Regions from separate parts of the Streptomyces sp. NBC_01775 genome, predicted to be linked through region 1. Evidence: riboswitches for the same ligand, from Rfam matches in the RefSeq annotation. Region 1 holds a riboswitch; the other holds the start of a gene.
What was found. Region 1 has a riboswitch for cobalamin ahead of OHB04_RS33035 (cobalamin biosynthesis protein). Riboswitches for the same ligand answer to the same signal wherever they lie in the genome.

Region 1 (4,639 bases):
CTCGGCCACCCCGTGGTGGATCTCGTAGCCCTCGGCCCGCTCACCCAGCGCCGTGCCCTCCGGGCGGGCCAGCGTCTTCTCCTGGTGGAACCGCACGTGGACGGGCAGCAGCCCGAGCCCCTCGACGGTTCCGGCGCGCGATTCGACCTCGTCCTCGATGCGCTCGCCGAGCAGCTGGTAGCCGCCACAGATGCCCAGCACCGGGCGGCCTTCGGCGGCGCGCCGGGCCAGCGCACCGGCCAGGCCCCGTTCCCGCAGCCAGCCGAGCGCCTTGACGGTGCCCCGCGTGCCGGGCACCACCACCAGGTCCGCGTCGGCCAGTTCTTCGGGACGGTCGCTGAAGCGCACCACGACGCCGGGCTCGGCGGCCAGCGCGTCCACGTCGGTGAAGTTCGACATCAGCGGCACCGGAAGGACCGCGACCCGCAGTACGTCGCCGCCGTGCGGCGGCGCGCTCTCCGCCTCGCGCACGGTCCCGCGCAGCGACAGGCGCAGGCCGTCCTCCTCGTCGATGCCCAGCCCGTGCTGAAAGGGCAGGACTCCGAAGGACGGCCGGCCCGTCAGCTTCCGCAGCATCTCCAGGCCCGGCTCCAGCAGTCGCACGTCGCCCCGGAACTTGTTGACGAGGTAGCCGGCCAGCAGCGCCTGGTCCTCCGGCGCCAGCAGTGCCGTCGTCCCGAACAGGGAGGCGAAGACGCCGCCCCGGTCGATGTCGCCGACGACCAGCACGGGCAGCCGCGCCGCGCGGGCGAGGCCCATGTTCACGATGTCGCTGCGGCGCAGATTGATCTCGGCGGGGCTGCCCGCGCCCTCGCAGATCACCGCGTCGTGTGTCCGGCGCAGCTCCTCCAGGGAAGCGACGACGGGCTCCAGCAGGTTCTCGCGGCGCCCGTACTCCCCGAAGTAGCCCTTGGCGGACATCTCGCCGACGGCTTTGCCCATCAGGACGACCTGGCTGGTGCGGTCACCGCCCGGCTTCAGCAGGACGGGGTTCATCAGCGCGCTGGGCTCGACCCGGGCCGCCGCCGCCTGCATGGCCTGGGCGCGGCCGATCTCCGCGCCGTCGCGGGTGACGAAGGAGTTCAGGGACATGTTCTGTGCCTTGAACGGGGCGACACGCATGCCCTTGCGGGCCAGCCAGCGGCAGATGCCCGCCGTCACCACGCTCTTGCCCGCGTCCGAGGTCGTCCCCGCGATCAGCAGCCCGCCGCCGGTACGTCCGCCCCTGGCGCTCATCGCGTCCTCCTCTCGCGGACGCGGCGTACCGCGGCCCCCGTCAGTGCGGTGGTCGCGAGCGCCAGCAGCCCGACCCGCCGGGAGAGCCGTACGGCACGGCCGATGTCCGCCGCACGGACGGTGCGCCCGGGGGAGTTGAGCACGGGACGGTGTTCGGTACGGCCGCCGTACGAGAGCGTGCCGCCCAGCCGCAGCCCCAGCGCCCCGGCGAACGAGGCTTCCACGGGGCCCGCGTTGGGGCTGGGGTGACGGTGCGCGTCGGTACGCCACGCCCGTACGGCGCCGCGCGGGTCCGGCCCGGCGAGCGCGGCCAGTGCGGCGGTCAGCCGTGCGCCGGGCCAGCCCGCCACGTCGTCCAGGCGGGCCGACGCCCAGCCGAACCTGCGGTGCCGCCGGGAACGGTGGCCGACCATCGCGTCCAGTGTGTTCACCGCGCGGAACCCGGTCAGCCCCGGAACTCCCGCCAGCGCGCCCCACACGAGGGCGCCCACCACCGCGTCCGAGGTGTTCTCCGCGACCGACTCGACCACGGCGCGCGCCACCGCCGCCGCGTCCAGCTCCTGCGGATCGCGCCCGCACAGCGCGGGCAGCAACTCGCGGGCCAGTTCCAGGTCGCCGGACTCCAGCGCGGAGCCCACGGCGCGCGCCTCGCGTGCGAGGCCGGTCCCCCCGAGCGCGGTCCAGGTCGCCAGCGCTGTCACCACGACGGGTGCCGCGCCCCGCAGCCCGGATATCGCCTCTTCGGCGCGCCCGACGCGTCTGGCGCTCCTGCCAACTCCGGCGAGCGCGCCCCCGAAGACCGTGGCACCGCCCGCACACAGCGCGGTGTAGAGCGCGCCCGTGGCTCGGTCGTCCCGCCACATCAGCCGCTCGGCGGCACCGGCGGCCCGGCCGAAGGCGGCCACTGGGTGCCCGCGCCGGGGGTCGCCGAACAGGGCGTCGGCGGCGAACCCGAGGGCAGCGCCCCACACATGGGCGTCGGAAGGCCGCATCGTCAGCGTGCCGTGGCGCCTCGAAGGGACCGGGACCCGGCAGCGGCGGCGCGTGGCCGCCCGCAGGCGTGTGGTGCCGCGCTCGCGGCAGGAACGGAAACGGCGGCTGAGCCACGCATGGTGTTGGTCCTCACTCAGGGTCCGCGCCCTGGCTCGACTCGACCGGCGACGAGAGTCTCCTGGCTTCCCGGATCCGCGCAGACCCCGCCTTCCAGCCCGTGCGGGGCCGTGGCTTTCTGGGTGCGCTCCCCGGTGACAGTGGCGGGACCGCGCCGGATTCGCACCGGCTTCCTCTCCATGCCGCCGTTTGGCACCGGAAGTCCACCACGCGAGTGTGACCCCGTCAACTCGCCCTTGACCTGCGAGGAGGTTGTGTGAGCAGACACACCACGGGCGCGCCGGAGCGTGCCGTCGTACGCGGGTCACGCCCTCCGGCCCGGCCGCGCGTCAGCTCCGACGTGACGCGATCGCCGCCCATGACCCCACGACGGCACAGCGGTCCGGCCGGGGCGCCAGTGGTGACGCCCCGGCCGGACCGCTGCCTCGGATTCTGTGCTGTTGCCCCAGGCAGGTCTGTGCTGTTGCCCCGAGGCGGGGAGGGCCTACGCCGCGATGACGTAGATCCCCAAGGCGACCGCCGCCAGGCACAGCGCGTAGCAGGCGTAGGCGCCGGTACGGGCCAGGGCTGTGGGGCCTCCTCCCGCGGCGTCGCCACGGGAGGAGTGTCCGACGATGCCCAGCGTGAAGACTCCGACGAGTCCGACGGTGGCGATCAGACTGACTCCGAAGACCTGGCCGAGTGCGGCCCAGTCGATGCTCATGTCGTCTTCCTTCCTGCCTAGCCGAGACTCGTCGCCGAGGCGGGACGATTACCGGTCCGCGCTGTTCCGGGCTGCGCCCGTTCCTCGGCCGCCGTGGTGGTGCCCACACCGGCGGGCGGCGGGGGCGGTGCCACCACCTGCATGGCGGTGGTGACCACCCCGGCCGGCTCCGGCTCGGGCTCGGACTCGGACGCCGGCTCTGCCGAGGCCGTCGCCGGGCTGACGTCGTTGACGTTGGTGTGGTCGACCGGCTCGCGGCGCGAGCGGGCCCAGATGGTGCCGCAGATCGCGAGCGTGAGCACCGCGACCAGCGTCACGCCCCAGTCGCCCTGGTCGGCGAGGAAGGCGGCGCCCGCGGCGACCAGCGCCGCGGCGGGCAGTGTCAGCGCCCAGCCGACGACCATCCGGCCCGCCGTCGACCACCGCACGACGCCGCCCTTGCGGCCGATGCCGGAACCCATGACGGCACCGGAGCACACGTGCGTGGTGGAGAGGGAGAAGCCGATGTGCGAGGAGGCCAGAATGGTGGCCGCCGCGCTGGTCTGCGCCGCGAAGCCCTGCGGCGGCGCGATGTCGGTGATGCCCCTGCCCATGGTGCGGATGATGCGCCAGCCGCCGAGGTAGGTGCCCGCCGCGATGGCCAGGCCGGCCGAGCCGATCACCCACACGGGCGGGTCGGAGCCGGGAGCCAGGGCGCCACCGGTGACGAGGGCCAGGGTGATGACACCCATGGTCTTCTGTGCGTCGTTGGTGCCGTGCGCGAGGGAGACGAGTGCGGCGGAGGTGATCTGCCCCGCGCGGTAGCCCTTGGCGGTCTGCCCCTCGTCGGCGTTCCGGGCGACGCGGTAGGTCAGCCGGGTGGCGCACAGGGAGGCGATGCCCGCGACGAGCGGCGCGGCGAGTGCGGGGATGAGCACCTTCATGACGACGACGTCGCCGTTCACGGCGCCCAGGCCGACCGAGGCGACCGTCGCGCCGATCAGCCCGCCCATCAGCGCGTGCGAGGAACTGGAGGGGAGGCCGGCCAGCCAGGTCAGCAGGTTCCAGATGATCGCGCCGACCAGCCCGGCGAAGATCACTTCGGGCCGGATGCCGGATCCTTCATCGATGATTCCGGAGGAAATTGTCTTGGCCACCTCGACGGACAGGAAAGCGCCGACGAGGTTGAGGACCGCCGACATCGCCACCGCGGCCCTAGGAGCCAGTGCCCCCGTGGAGATGGTGGTGGCCATGGCGTTGGCCGTGTCGTGGAAGCCGTTCGTGAAGTCGAACACCAAGGCCGTGACGATCACGATCCCGATGAGAAGCGTGATGTGTTCCATTCACCAGGCACAATCAGTTCGGAGGGCAGTGACATCGTGAACGTAAAGACGGTGGATGAACGGAAGGTGAACTGGGGCGGGCATCGAAGTGTCACCCCCCGATGCCTGTTGTGAGCGTCCGATCTCTCCCCTTCCGAAGCCGTCAGAGAGACCAGTCTCTCAGCCTCGGGCGTACTTTCTGAGCTGGGACATCGTGCCGTTGAAGAGGTCCTGGTCGCCGGGCAGCCGACCCTTGTCGGCGTACTGCCAGACGGTGCGCGTGTGCCAT
Region 2 (4,639 bases), 5.9 Mb from region 1:
TCCCGCGCCGTGCCCAGCAATTCCTCCGAGACGCCCGAGGGGACGGCGATGAGCAGCCCGTCCCCGCGCAGGGTCTCCAGGGAGCGGGTGCTCGTGTGGTCGATGCCGTCGCCGACGAGATCGATGACGACGTCCACCTCGCTCACCAGGTCCTCGAAGCTCTCCTTGGTGTAGTCGATGAGCTTGTCGGCGCCCAGCTCGTACAGCCAGGCGTGCTTGTCCTGCCGCGCGGTGCCGATGACATGCGCGCCCAGGTGCTCGGCGAGCTGGACGGCGAAGTGGCCCACTCCCCCGGCGGCGGCGTGCACGAGGACCCGTCGGCCCTCCTGGACGCGGGCGGTGTCGACCACCGTCTGCCAGGCGGTGAGCGCCGCCAGCGGCACGCCCGCCGCGCGGTCGTGGTCCAGCGACTCCGGTTTACGGGCGAACTGCCGTGAGGGCGCGGTCACATACTCCGCGTACGCGCCTGCCTCGCGGGGGAACCACGGCATGCCGTAGACCTCGTCCCCGGGCTGGAGGGTGTGGACGCCGAAGCCCACCTCCTCCACCACGCCGGAGACGTCCCAGCCGACGGTGAAGGGGGGATCGCCCAGGACGGCGGCCATGCCGCTGCCGGAGCGGGTCTTGATGTCGACCGGGTTCACCCCGGCCGCCACCACCCGCACCAGCACCTCGGTCGGCAGAGGGCGGGGCTTCGGCTTATCCACCGGCTTCAGCACCTCTGGCCCGCCGAAGGCGTCCTGGCTGATCGCGCGCATCGTGGTCATGCTCTTCCCCGGATCGTGGTCATGCTCTTCCCTGGTGGCTGGGTCCCGGCTCAGTAGTCCGCGGACAGCGCGTCGACGAGTTCGCCGGTGTCCGGGTGGGGGAGGGTGCGGGCGACATCCGCGACGGCCACCATGCCGACGAGTCGGTCCCCGTCGATCACGGGCAGGCGGCGCACCCGGTGCTGGGCCATGGTCGCGAGCACGTCCTCGGGGCTGTCATCGGCGCCGATGGTGACGGCCTCGTGCTGGCCCAGGCTGCCTGCGGAGAACTCGGCGGGGTCCCGGTCGGCGCCGTACACCTTCACCACGAGGTCACGGTCGGTGACCACGCCCTTGAGCTTGTTGTCCTTGCCGCAGATGGGCAGCGCGCCCACATCCAGCTCCTTCATCAGCCGAGCGGCGTCCGCCGCCGTCTGGTCGGTACGCACACAGTCGGCGCCGCTGGTCATGATGTCGCGGACCGTGTTTGCCATCGTGGTCATCGCTGATCCTCCTGCTTCGGTGCTCGCGCTCGTTCACTCGTGTCGGGGCTGCCTCGATGAGGCGGCGTCCCCCGGGTTGCCAGCCGCCCGAGGGCTGAAACGCCAGGGACGGACAGGGAGGGAGGGGGCGGGGGCCGGGAGGGGTGGTCCGGGCGCACTGGCCACCGTCGCGCGGGGGCGTCTAGGCTGGCGGTGCAGCTGGTTCGCCCCGTCCGCCAGACGGGAGGCGTCGTAAGAGGGAACCCGGTGGGAGTCCGGGACTGCCCCGCAGCGGTGAGCGGGAACGACCGCCGTCATGAGCACTGGGTCCGTACGGTCCCGGGAAGCGACGGCCAGTAGGTGCCCGCCGGGAGACCGGCAGGCGCGCCCGCGAGTCCGAAGACCTGCCCGTTGCCCGCACGCGGCCGACCGCGTGCGGTCCCCGGTGACCTCGAGGGCGGGTCGGGGGCGCTCCGGACACCATCCGGGGAGTCGCACAGCAGGGCGGACAGGCGCGCACAGCCGGGCGCACCATCCAGCCGTGCCACCACCCTTCGCGTCCTCGTCCCGCACCGGGACCGCTGGAGACACGCTCGCGAAGGAGAGTTCCGTGACAGCCGAGTCCGCAGCCGCGGCAGCGCACGCCACCGTGTACGGCTACCCGCGCCAGGGCCAGAGCCGGGAGCTGAAGAAGGCCATCGAGGGGTACTGGAAGGGCCGCGTCAGCGCGGACGCCCTCCGGGAGACCGCCGCCGGCCTCCGCCGTGCCACCTGGCGGCAGCTCGCCGACAGCGGCATCCACGAGGTGCCCACCGGGGACTTCTCGTACTACGACCACGTCCTGGACACCACCGTCATGGCCGGCGCGATCCCCGACCGGCACCGCGCGGCCGTCGAGGCCGACGCGCTGGACGGCTATTTCGCGATGGCCCGCGGCACCCAGGAGGTGGCACCGCTGGAGATGACCAAGTGGTTCGACACCAACTACCACTACCTGGTGCCCGAACTGGGCCCCGACACCGTCTTCGCCGCCGACTCCACCAAGCAGGTCGCCGAGCTGAAGGAGGCCCTCGCGCTCGGTCTGACGGCCCGGCCCGTCCTCGTCGGGCCCGTCACCTACCTGCTGCTGGCCAAGCCCGCGCCCGGGGTCGCGCCGGACTTCGAACCGCTGACCCTGCTGGACCGGCTCCTGCCCGTCTACGCGGAGGTCCTCGCCGACCTGCGGGCCGCGGGCGCCGAGTGGGTGCAGCTGGACGAGCCCGCGCTCGTCCAGGACCGCTCCCCCGCCGAGCTGAACGCGGCGGGCCGCGCCTACCGGGAACTCGGCGGACTCACCGACCGGCCCAAGCTCCTGGTCGCCTCCTACTTCGACCGGCTCGGGGACGCCCTGCCCGTGCTGGCCAAGGCGCCGGTCGAGGGCCTCGCGCTGGACTTCACCGGCCCCGCGGCGGCGAACCTGGACGCACTGGCCGCCGTGGGCGGGCTGCCCGGCAAGCGGCTGGTCGCCGGGGTCGTCAACGGGCGCAACATCTGGATCAACGACCTCGAGAAGTCCCTGGCCACCCTCGGCACCCTGCTCGGCCTCGCCGGCCGGGTCGACGTCTCGGCCTCCTGCTCGCTGCTGCACGTCCCGCTGGACGCCACCGCCGAGCACGACATCGACCCCGAGATCGCCCGCTGGCTCGCCTTCGCCCGCCAGAAGACCGGCGAGATCGTCACCCTCGCCCGGGGCCTGGACCGGGGCACCGGCGCCGTCGCCGCCGAACTCGCCGCCAACCGGGCCGATCTGGCCTCGCGCGAGGGCTCCGCGCTCACCCACGACCCCGCCGTGCGCGCCCGCGCCGCCGCCGTGACCGACGCGGACACCCACCGCTCCCCCGCCTACCCTCAGCGGGCCCCCGCGCAGCGCGCCCACCTGGGGCTGCCGCTGCTGCCGACCACCACGATCGGCTCGTTCCCGCAGACGGCCCAACTGCGCACCGCGCGGGCCGACCTGCGCGCCGGCCGTATCGACGCCGCCGCGTACGAGGAGCGCATCAAGGCCGAGATCGGCGAGGTGGTGGCCTTCCAGGAGGAGACCGGCATCGACGTGCTGGTGCACGGCGAGCCCGAACGCAACGACATGGTGCAGTACTTCGCCGAGCAGCTCAGCGGCTATCTGGCCACGCAGCACGGCTGGGTGCAGTCCTACGGCACCCGCTACGTACGCCCGCCGGTGCTGGCCGGGGACATCTCCCGTCCCGACCCGATGACCGTGCGCTGGACGTCGTACGCGCAGTCGCTGACCGAGCGGCCCGTCAAGGGCATGCTGACCGGCCCCGTCACCATGCTGGCCTGGTCCTTCGTGCGTGACGACCAGCCGCTCGGCGACACGGCGCGGCAAGTGGCCCTCGCCCTGCGCGACGAGGTGACCGACCTGGAGGACGCCGGCACGCCGGTCATCCAGGTCGACGAGCCGGCGCTGCGCGAGACCCTGCCGCTGCGCGCCGCCGACCGCGCCGGGTATCTGGCCTGGGCGACCGAGGCGTTCCGTATCACCACCGCCGGGGCGCGTCCGGACACCCAGATCCACACGCACATGTGCTACGCCGAGTTCGGCGACATCGTCCAGGCCATCGACGACCTGGACGCCGATGTCATCAGCCTGGAGGCGGCCCGCTCCCATATGCAGGTGGCCCGCGAACTGGCCTCGCACGGCTACCCGCGCGAGGCAGGCCCCGGCGTCTACGACATCCACTCCCCGCGCGTCCCCGGCGCCGGAGAGGCCGCGGCCCTGCTGCGCAAGGGACTTGAGGCCATCCCCGCCGACCGCCTGTGGGTCAACCCCGACTGCGGCCTGAAGACCCGCGCCTGGCCCGAAACCCGGGAGTCCCTCCGCAATCTGGTGACCGCGGCGCACACGGTCCGCGCGGAACTCCCCACCCCCACGGACTGACCCCTGCGCGGGGCCCGGCCGGGACGCACATGCTGTCCCGGCCGGGTCCCGCGACGGGCAGCAGGGGCCGTAGGGTCGGCCGGGACTGCTGGGTGAGGGGAAGGTGGCGGCACGGTGACGACGGTCAACGGCGCTCAGGCGCTGGTCAGAACGCTGGTGGACGCGGGTGTGACCACGTGTTTCACCAATCCGGGCACATCCGAGATGCACTTCGTGGCCGCCCTGGACGCGGTGCCGGAAATGCGGGCCGTCCTCACCCTGTTCGAGGGGGTCGCCACCGGCGCGGCCGACGGTTACGCGCGCATGGCGGGCGCCCCGGCCGCCACGCTGCTGCACCTTGGGCCCGGACTGGGCAACGGGCTGGCGAACCTCCACAACGCGCGCAAGGGCAACGTCCCCGTCGTCAACATCGTCGGGGACCACGCGACGTACCACGCCCGCCACGACGCCCAGTTGCAGTCGGACATCGAGACGGT

Region 2: another riboswitch for cobalamin. It lies ahead of metE (5-methyltetrahydropteroyltriglutamate--homocysteine S-methyltransferase); the one in region 1 lies ahead of OHB04_RS33035 (cobalamin biosynthesis protein).

Annotation. Positions count from the first base shown of each region.
Region 1 covers NZ_CP109104.1:7,436,148-7,440,786, forward strand. The annotation lists gene OHB04_RS33030 (cobyric acid synthase) at 1-1,236, opposite strand, end outside; gene OHB04_RS33035 (cobalamin biosynthesis protein) at 1,233-2,228, opposite strand; cobalamin riboswitch at 2,402-2,521, opposite strand; gene OHB04_RS33040 (hypothetical protein) at 2,831-3,049, opposite strand; gene OHB04_RS33045 (inorganic phosphate transporter) at 3,067-4,371, opposite strand; gene OHB04_RS33050 (lysozyme) at 4,531-4,639, opposite strand, start outside.
Region 2 covers NZ_CP109104.1:1,558,941-1,563,579, forward strand. The annotation lists gene OHB04_RS07200 (NADP-dependent oxidoreductase) at 1-767, opposite strand, end outside; gene OHB04_RS07205 (CBS domain-containing protein) at 818-1,240, opposite strand; cobalamin riboswitch at 1,432-1,654, shown strand; gene metE (5-methyltetrahydropteroyltriglutamate--homocysteine S-methyltransferase) at 1,839-4,163, shown strand; gene OHB04_RS07215 (acetolactate synthase large subunit) at 4,278-4,639, shown strand, end outside.